2 regions of the Clostridium tanneri genome follow, and region 2 is predicted to be linked to the other one. Evidence: a T-box and tRNA genes for the amino acid it is inferred to sense, from the RefSeq annotation. Region 2 holds a T-box; the other holds one or more tRNA genes.
The links. The T-box of region 2 lies ahead of metG (methionine--tRNA ligase). A T-box ahead of a tRNA ligase gene usually reads a tRNA of that ligase, here a tRNA-Met.
Positions count from the first base shown of each region.

Region 1: it has a tRNA-Met gene. The T-box ahead of metG (methionine--tRNA ligase) is inferred to sense a tRNA for this amino acid. The anticodon was not compared.

Region 1 is NZ_JARUJP010000011.1:103,446-111,064, forward strand. Features, by position in the region: gene yabN (bifunctional methyltransferase/pyrophosphohydrolase YabN) at 1-387, shown strand, start outside; gene P8V03_RS10995 (HU family DNA-binding protein) at 394-768, shown strand; gene P8V03_RS11000 (RNA-binding S4 domain-containing protein) at 846-1,109, shown strand; gene yabP (sporulation protein YabP) at 1,158-1,448, shown strand; gene yabQ (spore cortex biosynthesis protein YabQ) at 1,457-1,867, shown strand; gene P8V03_RS11015 (FtsB family cell division protein) at 1,952-2,224, shown strand; gene P8V03_RS11020 (S1 domain-containing RNA-binding protein) at 2,288-2,698, shown strand; tRNA gene P8V03_RS11025 (tRNA-Leu) at 2,887-2,975, shown strand; tRNA gene P8V03_RS11030 (tRNA-Met) at 2,980-3,055, shown strand; tRNA gene P8V03_RS11035 (tRNA-Met) at 3,067-3,143, shown strand; tRNA gene P8V03_RS11040 (tRNA-Leu) at 3,150-3,238, shown strand; tRNA gene P8V03_RS11045 (tRNA-Met) at 3,243-3,318, shown strand; tRNA gene P8V03_RS11050 (tRNA-Met) at 3,330-3,406, shown strand; gene spoIIE (stage II sporulation protein E) at 3,739-6,126, shown strand; gene tilS (tRNA lysidine(34) synthetase TilS) at 6,291-7,619, shown strand, end outside.
Region 2 is NZ_JARUJP010000020.1:23,965-31,583, reverse strand. Features, by position in the region: gene P8V03_RS14905 (TatD family hydrolase) at 1-19, opposite strand, end outside; gene metG (methionine--tRNA ligase) at 326-2,260, opposite strand; T-box leader at 2,345-2,602, opposite strand; gene P8V03_RS14895 (spore maturation protein) at 2,734-3,252, opposite strand; gene P8V03_RS14890 (nucleoside recognition domain-containing protein) at 3,265-3,843, opposite strand; gene P8V03_RS14885 (metal-binding protein) at 4,014-4,256, shown strand; gene P8V03_RS14880 (hypothetical protein) at 4,269-4,457, shown strand; gene P8V03_RS14875 (glucosaminidase domain-containing protein) at 4,520-6,007, opposite strand; gene rluF (23S rRNA pseudouridine(2604) synthase RluF) at 6,291-7,022, shown strand; gene P8V03_RS14865 (polysaccharide deacetylase family protein) at 7,042-7,619, opposite strand, start outside.

The DNA of each region.
Region 1 (7,619 bases), on a different contig from region 2:
TTAAAACATGTTGCTAAGAGTCTTCCTGCTTTGATAAGAGCAGAGAAGATTCAAAAAAAGGCTGCAAAGGTTGGTTTTGACTGGGATAGAGTAGAGTGTGCACTAGAAAAAGTTTTAGAAGAATATTATGAAGTAAAGAATGTATATAAAGGGAAAAACAGGGCAAAAATAACAGAAGAAATAGGGGATTTGATATTTGCTTCCGTAAATGTTGCAAGATTCCTTGACATAGACCCTGAGTTTGCATTAAATTATACTATAGAGAAGTTTATAAATCGTTTTGCATACATAGAACAAATAGCAAAGTCCAGAGATGTTGATATGGCAGATATGACACTTCAACAAATGGATGAGCTTTGGGAAGAGGCTAAGTGTAAGAAAATTTAGATTTATATGCAAAAACTCTATAAAAAAGAAGGATTTTTAAAATCCGTGCAGAATAAGCTAGTATGCTGGTGTATAGGCATACTCAATATTAAGGAGGTAAAAAAGGTGAATAAGTCAGAATTAATTGCAAGCATAGCAGAAAAGTCAAAAATAACAAAAAAAGATGCAGAAGCAGCTTTAAAGGCATTTATAGAAAGTGTTGAAGAGACACTTGAGAATGGAGATAAGGTTCAGCTAGTTGGATTTGGTACTTTCGAAACAAGAAAAAGAGCTGCAAGAGTTGGCAGAAACCCAAGAACTAAAGAAGAAATAACTATACCAGAATCAACTGTTCCAGTATTTAAAGCTGGTAAGGAATTTAAAGATAAAGTAAATAAGTAATTTGCTAATTTTGAGAGTATTTTCAGAAAACCTGGGTGTAAATCTAGGTTTTTTGTTTTAGATAAGGAGAATTTGAGATGAGACTAGATAAATATTTAAAAGTATCCAGAATAATAAAAAGAAGAACAGTAGCAAAGGAAGCTTGTGAAGGTGGTAGGGTTAGTATAAATGGCAAAGTAGCAAAGCCAGGAACAGAGGTTAAGGAAGGAGATATTATTGAGATACAATATGCTAATAGGGTACTAAAGGCTAAGATTAAGAACATAGCACAGCATGTAACCAAGGAAAATGCCCAAGGAATGTATGATATTATCGCTGGTGAGGAAGAGGAGGAAGAGTAATAATCTAACATACCTTCGCATATATTAGTTACAAGTGGAGGGGATGTTATGGAGAAAAAAGAAACAAAGTTAGAAGAAAAAAAGAGTGTTCTGAATCTTGAAAATAGAAAAAGATTAATACTAAACGGAGTAGTAGAGGTAATAAGCTTTAATGAAGAGCAGATAGTACTAAATACTAACCTAGGGAGTCTTAATATCAAAGGAGCAGGACTTAAGATGAATAAATTAGACGTTCAAAATGGGGATGTTATAATAGTAGGCACTATAAATTCCTGTATTTATACTAATAGTGAAATTAAAAAAGAAAAACAAAGCTTAGTTTCAAAACTATTTAAATAGGTGCAACTATGATAATCTCAATAAGTGAACAATTTAGGTTAGTTATATTTAGCCTAATTGCAGGAATAATAACTGGTGTATTATTCGATTCTTATAGACTAATAAGAGGATTTAGTAGTGTAAACAAGATAATAACTTTTATTGAAGATACCTTGTTTTGGATATTTACAGCTGTTGTAGTATTTATATTCCTGCTATACACAAATTATGCATACATAGGTGCATATGTCTATATGTGCATAGCTATAGGTATATATCTTTATATTAAATTGTTAAGTCATATTTTCATAAAATCTCAATATAAGGTATTAGGAATACTAGGAAAGGTGCTTAGAATTAGCAGAAACTTAATACTATACCCTTTTCAAGTTATAGTTTATAGCATTAAAAGAAAAAATAAAGGAAATTATAAAAAATAGCTTGAAGAAAATTGAAAATCAAATTAAAATATAGATATGGCCTTTATAAAAATAATCTCCTTTGAGGGAATATGGTGATTACACATGAATAATAAAATCAAAGGAAAAAGTATAATCATTGTTTTAATAATCTGTTATGTATTTTATATATTTATAAGTCAACAGATAACTATGCATAAGATAAAAAGCCAAATATCAGATAAAAAGATAGAGGAACAAAAGGTAAAAGAAAAAAATCAGAAATTACAGGATGAAGTTAAAATGTCCAAATCAGACATGTATATAGAGAAGCTAGCAAGAGAAAGACTAGGTCTTATTAAACAAGGTGAGACTCCTGTAATAGATAGTAAAAATTAATACTTAGGTTTAAATTATAATTTAATATAAACATTATTTTATTTAAGGAGGAGTCTTTTTAATATGACCTTAAAGGCAGGAAGCATACTAGAGGGGATAGTAGTTAACATTACTAGTTTTGGAGCTTTTGTAGAAATTGATGGTAAAACAGGTTTAGTCCATATATCTGAGGTGTCAGATACTTATGTGAAAAATATAAGGGATCATCTAAAAGAAAAGGACAAAGTAAAGGTTAAAGTAATTTCAGTAGATGATAATGGAAAGATAAGCCTATCAATAAAACAGGCTATGCCAGAGAAAAAAACCTTTAAACCAGCTGAAATAGATTGGTCAAAGGAAAAAGGTAAGCAATCCCAAGGGAATTTCGAAGATAGACTATCTAGGTTCTTAAAAGATAGTGAGGAGAGATTTCAGGATTTGAAAAAGCACCAAGACACAAAAGGTAGAGGATATAGAAGAACTTCAAATTATTAGTTTATAAGAGGCTATGTATTAGCCTCTTTTATGTTATTCAATATAACAAAGCTAAATAATACTTGCTAAATAGAACACATTTTAACCTTATAAATAATATAAAAAATAAAGTTAAAAAAGTTGTTGACAATAGTAGATATATATAATATAATTTATTATGTCGTCAGGAAATAACAAGTGATGACAATGCTGAAGTGGCGGAACTGGCAGACGCACAGGACTTAAAATCCTGCGGGCCTTAAAACCCGTACCGGTTCGATTCCGGTCTTCAGCACCAATATCGCGGGGTGGAGCAGTTGGCAGCTCGTCGGGCTCATAACCCGAAGGTCGTAGGTTCAAGTCCTACCCCCGCAACCAATTTAAAACGTGGCGGAATAGCTCAGCTGGCTAGAGCATTCGGTTCATACCCGAAGTGTCGTAGGTTCAAGTCCTATTTCCGCTACCATATAACGCTGAAGTGGCGGAACTGGCAGACGCACAGGACTTAAAATCCTGCGGGCCTTAAAACCCGTACCGGTTCGATTCCGGTCTTCAGCACCAATATCGCGGGGTGGAGCAGTTGGCAGCTCGTCGGGCTCATAACCCGAAGGTCGTAGGTTCAAGTCCTACCCCCGCAACCAATTTAAAATATGGCGGAATAGCTCAGCTGGCTAGAGCATTCGGTTCATACCCGAAGTGTCGTAGGTTCAAGTCCTATTTCCGCTACCAAAACCTGTGGTTTAACCACAGGTTTTTTTATTTTGCTTATCTTATAGTCTTACCAGATAAATTTCGAATAAAAAACAATAAATCTTAAATTTTAATTTAAAATTAAAATTTATATATTATAATGTTGAAATATAAAAAAAACTATTTCATGTGACATGGAATATATTGGAAAATATTTTTTTTGCCCTTTAATTGTCTAAATATCATGATTATAAAAAAACATAGAAATATATGTCCTAAAAAAAATATATACGCATATCACCTTATGACATTTATTTCCAATTACGATTGCTATAATAAAGAAAGTAATTCTATAAGGTGGGTGGTATGTAATGCAGTACGGAGTAGAGCTTTTTCCGTATCAAAGAATTGGAAAATTAAAAGGTGAGGAAAAAAAATATAGGCTTAAGGATTTACCAATAATAATGACGTTAGGTATTTATTTTTTATCAGCTTTCCTTATTGGCAGAGTACTTATGATAAATCTTATGGCTCCATTTGGATTAGCATTCCTAGTTGCAGTAATTGTTTCAGAGGAGCGAAGGATAGCATTAGTATCAGGTTGTGGTACGTTATTAGGATATGTTTCGTTATATAACAATGTTAAGAATTTGCCTATGTATTTTATAATAACTGCTTCTTTAATGCTCTTAACTCATATAATAAAGTATATGGATAGAAAAAGGAAATTATTACTAATATTTGGTGTTGCTTTTATAGAAATTTTATTTTATAAGTTACTTATTGTTAAAATTGCATTTGTAATAGCTTTTTTAAACTCTTTTTTTGAAGTCATGTGCATATTTCCACTATATTTTATTATTAATTATTCTATAATATGCTTCAAGGAGTTAAAAACTAGACATTTATATAGTAATGAAGAAATAATCAGTATGTGTATAACTATATCCTTAGCTATTGCAGGAACATGGGGGACAAGTATTCAAGGGGTATCTTTAAGGAATATAATAGCTTTAACATTTATTCTAGTAGTTGGGTACATAAAAGGAAGTTCTTCTGGTGCAGCTGCGGGAGTAGCTATGGGTACCATAATTGGTGTGACATCTAATGATATGATTACCTTTATTGGCGTTTACGGTTTGTGTGGATTAATATCTGGTATATTTAGGGAAACAGGAAAATTGATGAGCGCCTTAGCTTATTTAGTAGCCTTTGCAGTACTCAAGATGTATTCGGATATAGGTGTACAATTCAAGATCATAGAGGTTGTTCTAAGCAGCACAGTATTTATTGCTATTCCTGAAAAGTTCTATAAAAAGTTGGAGTTAGAATTAGACTGGCAGAAAAAAGAGGAACATCTCAGAGAAAACTATGCTGAAAAGATTAAAGAAATATTAATGGACAAACTAAATAGTTTTGCAGATGTATTAGGTAACATGTCCCATACTCTTGAAAAACTAGCTGACAACGACAAACTTACTCTAAAGAATAAGAGTAGTGCGTTAATAGAAAATCTTGCGGACAGAGTTTGTGCAGATTGTAATATGAAATCCATGTGCTGGAGAAGAGAAACTTTTTATACTTACAACGCTTTCGGAGAATTGATACAAAACTATCAGGAAAGCAAGAAAGAAATACCTTTTGAAATAGAGCGAAAGTGTACAAGACGTTCTGCACTTATAAAGAATACAGAAGAAATCGTAAATAACTATATAATTAATGAGATGTGGAGAAGTAGGCTAAGTGAGTGTAGAGAACTGTTATCGCAGCAGATTAGTAACATGGGTAACTCTGTATCTGAGATAGTAGAAGAGTTTAATGTTGATATAAAATTTAATGTTGACATTGAAAATAGTATAAGGAGAATATTAAATAAAAATAATATCACATATAGGGATGTATTTTGCTTTAACAATAAAAATGATAGACTAGTGATAAATATATCTATGGAGGCTTGTGGCGGAAGTCAATTATGTATAAAGAAAGTTCTGCCTTTAATTAATGAGGTCACAGGAAAATGTATGTGTATAAGTGATGAGGGGTGCAATATAGATCCTCTAATGAAGTCCTGTAACGTGACCTTCGAAGAAACTCCAAAATATCATGTAGCAGCATATGTTAGCAGAAAGAGTAAAGAAGGGGAAAAATGTAATGGGGATAGTTATAGTTTTGGAAAACTTTCAGATGGAACTTATATGACAATAATTAGTGATGGAATGGGGTCAGGTCCCCAGGCAGGACAGGAAAGTAGCGCTGCAGTAGAATTAATAGAGAGGTTTGCTAAGGTAGGCTTTAATAAACTTACAGCTATAAATACCGTTAATTCTTTAATGAGCATAAAGTTCTCTGAGGATGAGAAATTTTCTACCCTAGATTTAAGTAGTATAGATTTATATGAGGGAGAGATAGACTTCATGAAGGTAGGTGCTGTAGCTAGTTTTATAAAAAGGGGAGATGAGGTTGAGGTAATAAAATCTAAGACATTACCTATAGGTGTTTTGGACAAACCAGATATTGACATAACTAAAAAGAAAATAAAAAATGGTGACTTTATAATAATGATAAGTGATGGAATACTTGATTATGAGAGTGAAGCAGCAGGTAAGGTAGACTGGATGGTTGATTTTTTAAAAAATGCAAAGTTTAATGATGCAAGGGAACTGTCTGAAGCAATAATAAGTAAGGCGAAGGAGTTGAGCGGCGGAAGAGCAAAAGACGATATGACTGTAGTTGTAGAAAAGGTCTATAGTCTATACTAAATAAGGGCTCAAGGACTAAATGTACATTTATTATAATGTATATTTAGTTCTTGAGGATTTAACAGATTCAAAATTTATTAGAGGTTACTCTACATTATTAATTTATTATGGTATAATAAAGTACATATTGTTGTTAAAAAAAACTATTTTAGGAAGTGTTTGCTTTGATAGATAAGGTCTTGAAAACTATAAAAGATAATAATATGTTTCAAAGAGGAGATAAAGTAATAGTGGCTGTTTCTGGGGGACCAGATTCTATAGCGCTTTTAAATATTTTACATGAACTTAAAAAGGATTTACAAATAGAAATTTGCGCTGCTCACGTCAACCATTGTCTAAGAGGAGAGGAAGCAGATGCAGATGAAGAATATGTAAGAAGATTTTGTGAAAATTTAAATATAAATTTTAAGAGTAAAAGAGTTGATATAAATGAATTGGCAAAGGCTAGAAATATATCATCTGAAACTGCAGGTAGAGAAGTTAGATATGAGTTTTTTCGGAAGCTAAGGGAAGATATTAAAGCTCAAAAAGTAGCAATAGCACATAATGCCAATGATCAAGCAGAAACTGTTTTAATGAGGATTATGAGAGGAACAGGATTAGAAGGTTTAATAGGAATAAGACCTGTTAGAGATGAAATTTTTGTAAGGCCAATAATAAATAACACCAGAGAAGAGGTAGAAGAGTATTGTAGAAAAAATAAGCTTAACCCAAGAATCGATAAAACAAATTTTCAATCTATATATTCTAGAAACAAGATAAGACTAGAATTGATACCTTATATTCAGCAGAACTTTAATAAAGATATTATAAGTGTCTTAAATAGATTAGCTGATACTATAAAAACAGACAATGATTACTTAGAGATAATATCCAAAGAGAAATATAAAAAATATTGTGAAATTAGTGAAAAAAAAGTTATAATATCTAAAGAAGCCTTTCTAGAACATCAGTCTATAATTACTAGGATTATAAGATTAGCTCTATATAATATAACTGGTAGTCTGAATAACTTTGAAAAAATTCACATTTATGATGTTATGGATATTCAAAAGAACACTACTGGTAAAAGAATATGTCTTCCAAAGGATGTATACATATTAAATAATTACGGAGATATAATTGTTCATGATGGCAGTAGCTATAATAAAGAGGTGAACACTAAAGAGTACTTGTTAAGGGAAGGGGTTAACAAGTTAAAGGAGCTTAAACTAAGAGTTGCTATTAGAATAATTGATGCTGAGAGTAGGATGAACTTTAGAAGTACGGAACTTATAAAATATTTTGATTATGATAAGATTGGTGGAAATATGACACTAAGATTTAGAAGGGACGGAGATAGAATTATACCTTTAGGTATGGTTGGAAGTAAAAAATTAAAGGATTTATTTATAGATTTAAAAATTCCTAAAGAACAGAGGAATGAGATACCATTAATATGTTTTAATGATCAGATAGCATGGATTGTTGGATATAGAGTAAGTGAGTCTTTT
Region 2 (7,619 bases):
GTTCAATGTTATCCATCATCTGTATCTTCTCCATTTCAAACACTTAAGTGTAAACTCTTTTGTTTTTAGTTAACCTAGAAAATATATGTAAAATTGACAGCCACCAATATATTACCATTTTATTACATTTTCAATTATAGTCAAGCTATTTTTAGTAAAAACTCATTTAACTTCTCATGTAAACAAAATTCCCTACTTATTTACAAGTTTTGTTAATAAAAATACCCCATAGGATTATTATCATATAGGGTATTTCTAAATCAATTTGTTCTATAATCAGTCTTTCTTCTAATAATCCTCATAGTAAATGATAATTTATATACTTTTATCTAACTACGCTTCCAGTTGGAAGTTCTCCAGGTATAGAAACTGTAAATAACTTACTATCATCATCTGTAGAAGCTGCTAGTATCATTCCCTGTGAAAGTTCCCCTCTAAGCTTAACAGGTTTCAAGTTAGCAACTAATACTACATATTTTCCTACTAAATCTTCAGGTTTATAATGTTTAGCTATACCTGATATTACCTGTCTTTCCTCTCCATTTAATTCAACCTTTAACTTAAGAAGTTTTTTAGCTCCTTTTACAGGTTCACACTCTAAAACCTTAACTACTCTTAAGTCTATTTTTTCAAAATCCTCAATCGTTATCTCTTCTTTTAAAGGTTGCATTTTAGGTTTATTCTCACCTAACTGCTGTTCTTTAAGAGCATTTAACTCTTCAATTTTCTTTTCTACGTCTATTCTTGGGAATATGATTTCTCCCTTATTAACCTTTGTTCCTGCACTGGTTCCATCAAAAGCGGCTACACTATTCCAACTAGTTAGCTCTACATTTAACTGCTTATTGATTTTTTCACTTGTTTCAGGAAGGAAGGCTGAAAGACATACGGAAGTTATTCTTAAGGATTCTGCTAAGTTATAAAGCACTGTTCCAAGTCTTTCTTTATTTGATTCATCCTTTGCAAGTATCCATGGAGTAGTTTCATCTATATATTTGTTAGATCTTGATATAAGCTCCCATATACTATCTAATGCTTCAGGAATTCTCAAGTTATTCATATTCTTTTCTACCTTTATAGGAGTTTCCAAAGCAAGGTTTATAAGTTCGTTATCAATAACATCTTTTGCTGTTGGTGCTGGTATTATACCATCAAAATATTTTTCTACCATTGTGCAAGTTCTTGATAAAAGATTACCTAAGTCATTTGCTAAATCTGAGTTTATCTTCTTTATAAATATCTCATTGTTAAATAAACCGTCTGATCCAAAAGGAATTTCTCTTAGTAGGTAATATCTTACAGGATCTGTCCCGAAATGGTTTACTAAAACTACTGGATCCACAACGTTTCCTTTAGATTTTGACATTTTTCCACCGTCTACTAAAAGCCAGCCATGACCAAAAACCTGTTTTGGAAGTGGAACTCCTAGGGCCATAAGCATAATTGGCCAATAAATAGTATGGAATCTTAAAATATCTTTACCTACTAAATGCACATCTGCAGGCCAATATTTGTTATATAGTTCATTATTTTCTCCTGCATATCCTAATGCAGTTATATAATTCGCTAAGGCATCTATCCAAACATATACAACATGCTTTTCATCAAAAGTTACAGGAACTCCCCAATCAAATGAAGTTCTTGATACACAAAGATCTTGAAGTCCAGGCTTTAAGAAATTATTTATCATTTCATTTTTTCTTGATTCTGGTTGAATGAATTCTGGATGGTTTTCTATATGCTCAATAAGCTTTGGGGCATACTTCGACATTTTGAAGAAATATGCTTCTTCTTTTGCCTTTTCAACAGGTCTTCCACAATCAGGACACTTTCCATCTGCTAGCTGAGTTTCTGTCCAAAAGGATTCACAAGGTGTACAGTACCATCCTTCATAAGAGTCCTTATATATATCTCCTTGATCATATAGTCTCTTAAAGATATCTTGAACAGCTTTTATATGATAATCCTCTGTTGTTCTTATAAACTTATCATAGCTTACATTCATCATTCCCCATAGATCCTTGATACCTGCTACTATTTCATCCACATATTGTATCGGAGTAACCCCTTTAGCCTCTGCTAGTCTTTGTATCTTTTGACCATGTTCATCAGTACCTGTTAAAAACATTACTTCATAACCTGTAAGCCTTTTAAATCTTGCTAAAGCATCTGCAGCTACAGTAGTATAAGTGTTTCCTATATGCAACTTTGCTGATGGATAATAAATCGGTGTAGTAATATAATATGTTTTTTTGTTCATTAATTTTTCCTCCTTTATTTTTCAGTTTTTAACTTTGACATTAGATTTTTATAATAAAAAGCCTCTATATGAAGATATCCTTCATATAGAGGCGTGCTTACGCTTTACCACTCTATTTTATCCTTACCTCGCGATAAAGACCTCAATAAGTAATTGAAATTTAGCATTCTCCTAAAATTCCTTATTACCCTGCAAAATAACGGTTGCTTCCGTGCTATCCTACTCTATTTTTAGATAACCTGCTCTGGAGCCATGTTCATAAACTATTGTGTCATCGGTTTTCACCACTTCCGACTCTCTTTAGACATTTTCATTTACTACTCTTTCCTTCATAGCATTTTAAATTAATAATATGTTATATATTCTATACTGTCAATATGATGTCTAAATTTTTAATAAATATTCCTTTTTACACCTAATAGTTTTATTTTTTACTAATTCTATATAGTTCTAGCTTCCAAACAAGTTTTATCTTAGAACATAATTTTCACAATATTTATCGCCAATATGACACATATCATATCTGCCATTATAGCTACCCAAAGGGTATGTCGTATTTTCTTTATCCCAACAGCTCCAAAGTATACAGTAAGGGTATAAAATATCGTTTCAGTAGACCCGATAATTATTGATGCAACTCTCCCTATGTAACTATCAGCACCAAACTTATTTAATGTTTCTGCAAAAATCCCCATTGCTCCACTTCCTGATAAGGGCTTAACGAGCACTAAAGGCACAACCTCCGGCGGAAGCCCTATGAACTTAACCACTGGTTTCACTATACTTATGAAATAATCTAATGCATTAGATTCCCTAAAGACCCCAACTGCTATAATCATCGCTAATAAGTAAGGAAAAATTCTAACACATATATATAGTCCTTCCTTTGCACCTTCTACAAAGCATTCATACACTTTTACCTTCTTAATCATTCCATAGGCAACGATTAAGAAAATAATAATGGGGATTATCGATTTTATGATGTAATCCATGCTATTTCCTCCTTAAAAATACCTTTGAAGTACTTTGCACATTGTTACTCCAAATATAGCCGCTATTCCAGTAGTAATAATTGATGGTATTATAGTTTCTGCTGGATTTTGAGAACCAACAGCTGCACGTATAGAGATAACTGTAGTTGGTATTATTTGAACACAAGCTGCATTTAAAACTAAAAATAGGGCCATATCATTACTAGCTACACCATCTTTATTCTTATTAAGTCGTTTTAGTTCCTCCATAGCTTTTATTCCAAAAGGGGTTGCTGCATTAGACAATCCCATCATATTAGCAGTAAGATTCATAACTATAGCTCCCATTGCCTTTTCATCCCTGGCAGCTTCCTTAAAAATTAGTCCTAACAACGGCCTTAGCAGCTTTGCCAGTTTATCTGTTAGACCGCTTCTTTCTGCAACTTTCACAACTCCACACCATAAACACATAATACCAGCTAGTCCAATAACAAGTTTTACTGTTGAATCTGCTGATACTATAATAGATTTTGATACCTCTGCTCCCCTTCCAGTAACAATACCAAAAATAATTCCGATAGCTAAAATAGAAAACCATATAAAGTTAATCATATTGTTTCTCTCCTTTTATTAATTGTTGACACTACTTATCATTAATGTATATGATAGAAATTAGCCAGTATTGCATAAATATTATGCTTTCATTCTATTTACTATTGAAAATAAATTTTAAGAATGTTAACATTTATGATGTGCATTATTTTTATAATTGGAGGTTAGAGATGACCATTAAGGATATAATGAAGTATATAGAAAGTGAGTACTATGTTATAAATGATACTCCTTGTGAAATATGTGGTGGAGGGTACATAGCTGAAAGCTTAAAAATTGATATTGTTGATGACGTACCTTATGACGTATGTGATTGTATCTGTTCAAGTTGCGGCTATGAGAAAACCTTCGAGTTTTGTGCACCATTTATAGATGAGGATGGATTTAATAAAGCTAAAAATATGCTAAACTAAAGGAGAGTTCATATGAAGGAAAATAACTTAAAATTAGCTCAACAGGATATTGATGAGGCTCTTTCAACTATTGAATACATGGAGAAAAGTCTTAACAACGAAAACCTTCCTAAAGATGTTTTAAAAGAAAAATTTATGTTTCTTGCAGAAAAAGTATCACAACTCGAAACAATTTTAAAAGAAGAAGGTATTCTTGAATAACATAATATAAATAATAAGCAGCTAGATTTACCAGTAAATCTAGCTGCTTATTATTTATATTCCTACTTATACTTAGGTATCTCAAAACTTAATACAGGATTTTTAACTTGAGACATAATATTATACATTCGTGGAATTTGCTTATATGCCCAAGAAACATCAGTTGCATACTGGTGAGTTCCAGGCTTTTCAGGATTCCATCTCATCTTATACAATGTGTCCTGTTTACCATTTGGATTATTTATGTATCTTGGTGAAATCCATTTTGCTCCTCCCATAATCGCTTCTTCCGGAGAAAACCATTTATTTTCATAGGCAGTTCTAGTTCCATTCAAATTAGGCTCTACATCAAAAGCACCTATTCCAAAAAAATTATATACTGGCACACCGTAATATGGGTTACCACTACTATCGTTAATTCCCCCATTAGCTAATTGAGATTTTCCATTTCCCGTTTCTAATAGCGCATGAGAAACTAGATAAGCAGGATTTATATTGGCCTCTTTAGCTGCATCTAAGAATACTTGTCCTTTTCCTTCTAATATGCCCTTTCCTTTTAATATGTTATCTAAATCCTCTGCAGTAATGCCTTCGGAGTAAGTTAACTTTAAAAATTGGTATTTTCCATAGTTATCTAAAAAATTACTAGGATTAACATAATACTTAATGTGATTCTTACTTGCTTCATTGCTCATATCGCTATACTCTACAAAAACCGGTTTTGACTCTACATTCTTCTGAATATTAATCATTTCATCAAGAGTAATACCGTAATTAGAAACTTGGCTATCTCCTATATTTGTGCTATCAACAACTCTAAAGTAATCCACGTAATAGTTATCATAATCAGTGTTTATATCTTTATGAGCGCCTGTGGTGTTTGCTCTCTTACTATATACTACAACTTTGTACTTCTCACCACTTGAACTACCTGTTAGTATTTTAGATGATGTAATTTTACCACCTTCAGCTGATACATATCCGTCTGTTAATTCCGTATATACATCTTTGTTATCTGCGTAGTTATGTACAAATATTCTATATTGTGCATCTGTTCCACTTTTAGAGTTTATAAAAAACACTGGTTTTTGATTTGATAAAAGAGAATTATAATCAAAACTTAATGATGCTATTTGCGGTACTCCTTCATAGCTTGTACCATCTGAATATTTGTTAATAGTATTAAATTGCATATTTATGGTTTTTCCCAAACTTTTTCCTGAGATTGATTTAACATCAGGACTTATTACTAGGTTATATTTTTTATTAGGGTCATATCCTGATACTATGGGACTTACTAATACAATATCTGAACTAGCCCCTATAGATACATTCACAGGGATAGTTTTACCACTATCATCAGTAACTAATATATTCTTATTATTGACTGTTTCCATTTTTAATGGACTATTGAATTTAACAACCCATTCCTTATTTATATCTATCCTAGGCGAACCTTCTGATAAATAATTAACTGCATAAACCTTCGACTGAATCAAAGATAATGAAAATATTAAAGAACAGGTAAGAGCCTTTAACCTCTTATTCATGTTTACCCCCCCAATTTCATTCCTACAATGTTATTATAAGGAAATTAAAAAGTTTTTTCCAACATTATTTTTAAAAGCTTAAAATTTGTATTTATATATTTTAAACAGAATTGTTTACTAAGCTTTAATTTCGTTATTAAATCCTTAGTTAATAAACTATATATAAATATTATCTTACTTAATAGATAATACTTTAGAATTTAGGTATAATAATTTACTGTAAAATAAATTAAAGAGGGGAGAATTTATTCAGTTGAGAAAACATCTAATAAATCATGAAGAAATGACCAACTCAGTAAGAATAAATAAATTTATAAGTGAAAAAGGCATATGCTCAAGAAGAGATGCTGATAAACTAATAGAAGAAAAACGAGTTACTATAAATGGAGTCATAGCTGAGACTGGCTCAAAAGTTGGCCCAGATGACGAGGTAAGACTCGATGGAAAATTACTAAGAAAAAAAGAGGGCAGAGTATACATAGCTCTAAATAAACCTGTTGGAATAATCAGTACCACCGAGAAAAAAGTAATAAACAATATAGTTGACTTTGTAAATTATCCAAAGCGAATCTTTCCCATTGGACGACTAGATAAAGATTCAGAAGGACTGATATTCCTAACTAACGACGGTGATATAGTTAATAAAATTCTACGGGCTGGAAATAATCATGAAAAAGAATATGTAGTTACAGTAAATAGACCTATAACTTCTGACTTTATTAAAGGTATGTCTTCAGGTGTTAAAATATTAAATACAGTAACTAAACCTTGCATAGTAAAAAAGGAAGGCACAAATACATTCAGAATTATTTTAACTCAGGGTTTAAATAGACAGATAAGAAGAATGTGTGAAGCCTTCGGATATACCGTAATAAAATTGAAAAGAGTAAGGATAATGAATGTAACTTTAAAAGACCTTCCTAATGGAAAATGGAGATATCTAACTTCAGATGAAATGGATACAATAAATAAGTTAATTTCAACCTCCATTAAAACAGAAGAGGCTTCCATATAAAGCCTCTTTCTTATTGCTATTAATTAGTATTATAATTTGGGTTAGTTAAGCGCCTTTTAAATTCTGATAATCCGTAATTAGCACTTATATATACTCTATTTAGTGTAAATATGTCCTGTGTTTTATTGGACCATCCTCCCTGAGTGGTAAAGGACATATTGTAACCTGCATACTTTGATGCTTTTACTGTATCAGTGTTGTATTTTCCAAAAGGATATGCTATGTATCTTATTTCTTTTCCTAATACTTCCTCTAGGTATTTTTTAGATCTTGTAAGTGTATCCAACTGTTTCTCGTAAGAAATCTTATCTAATTGCTCATGAGCTACTGTATGACTTTCTATATCTACTCCATTTTGTTCCATTTCCTTCAGCTGATTTAAAGTTAAGTAATCCTTTTCATTGTCAATAGCTCCTGTAATTACGAAAATAGTTGCATTAAACCCAAATTCTTTTAATGTAGGATACGCATTTTCATAGTTATCCTTATAACCATCATCAAAAGTTATAACAACTGACTTTTCCGGTATAGGTTTATTGCTTATAAAAAAACTATAAAGCTCATCAAGGGTTAAAGTAGTATAGTTATTATCTTTTA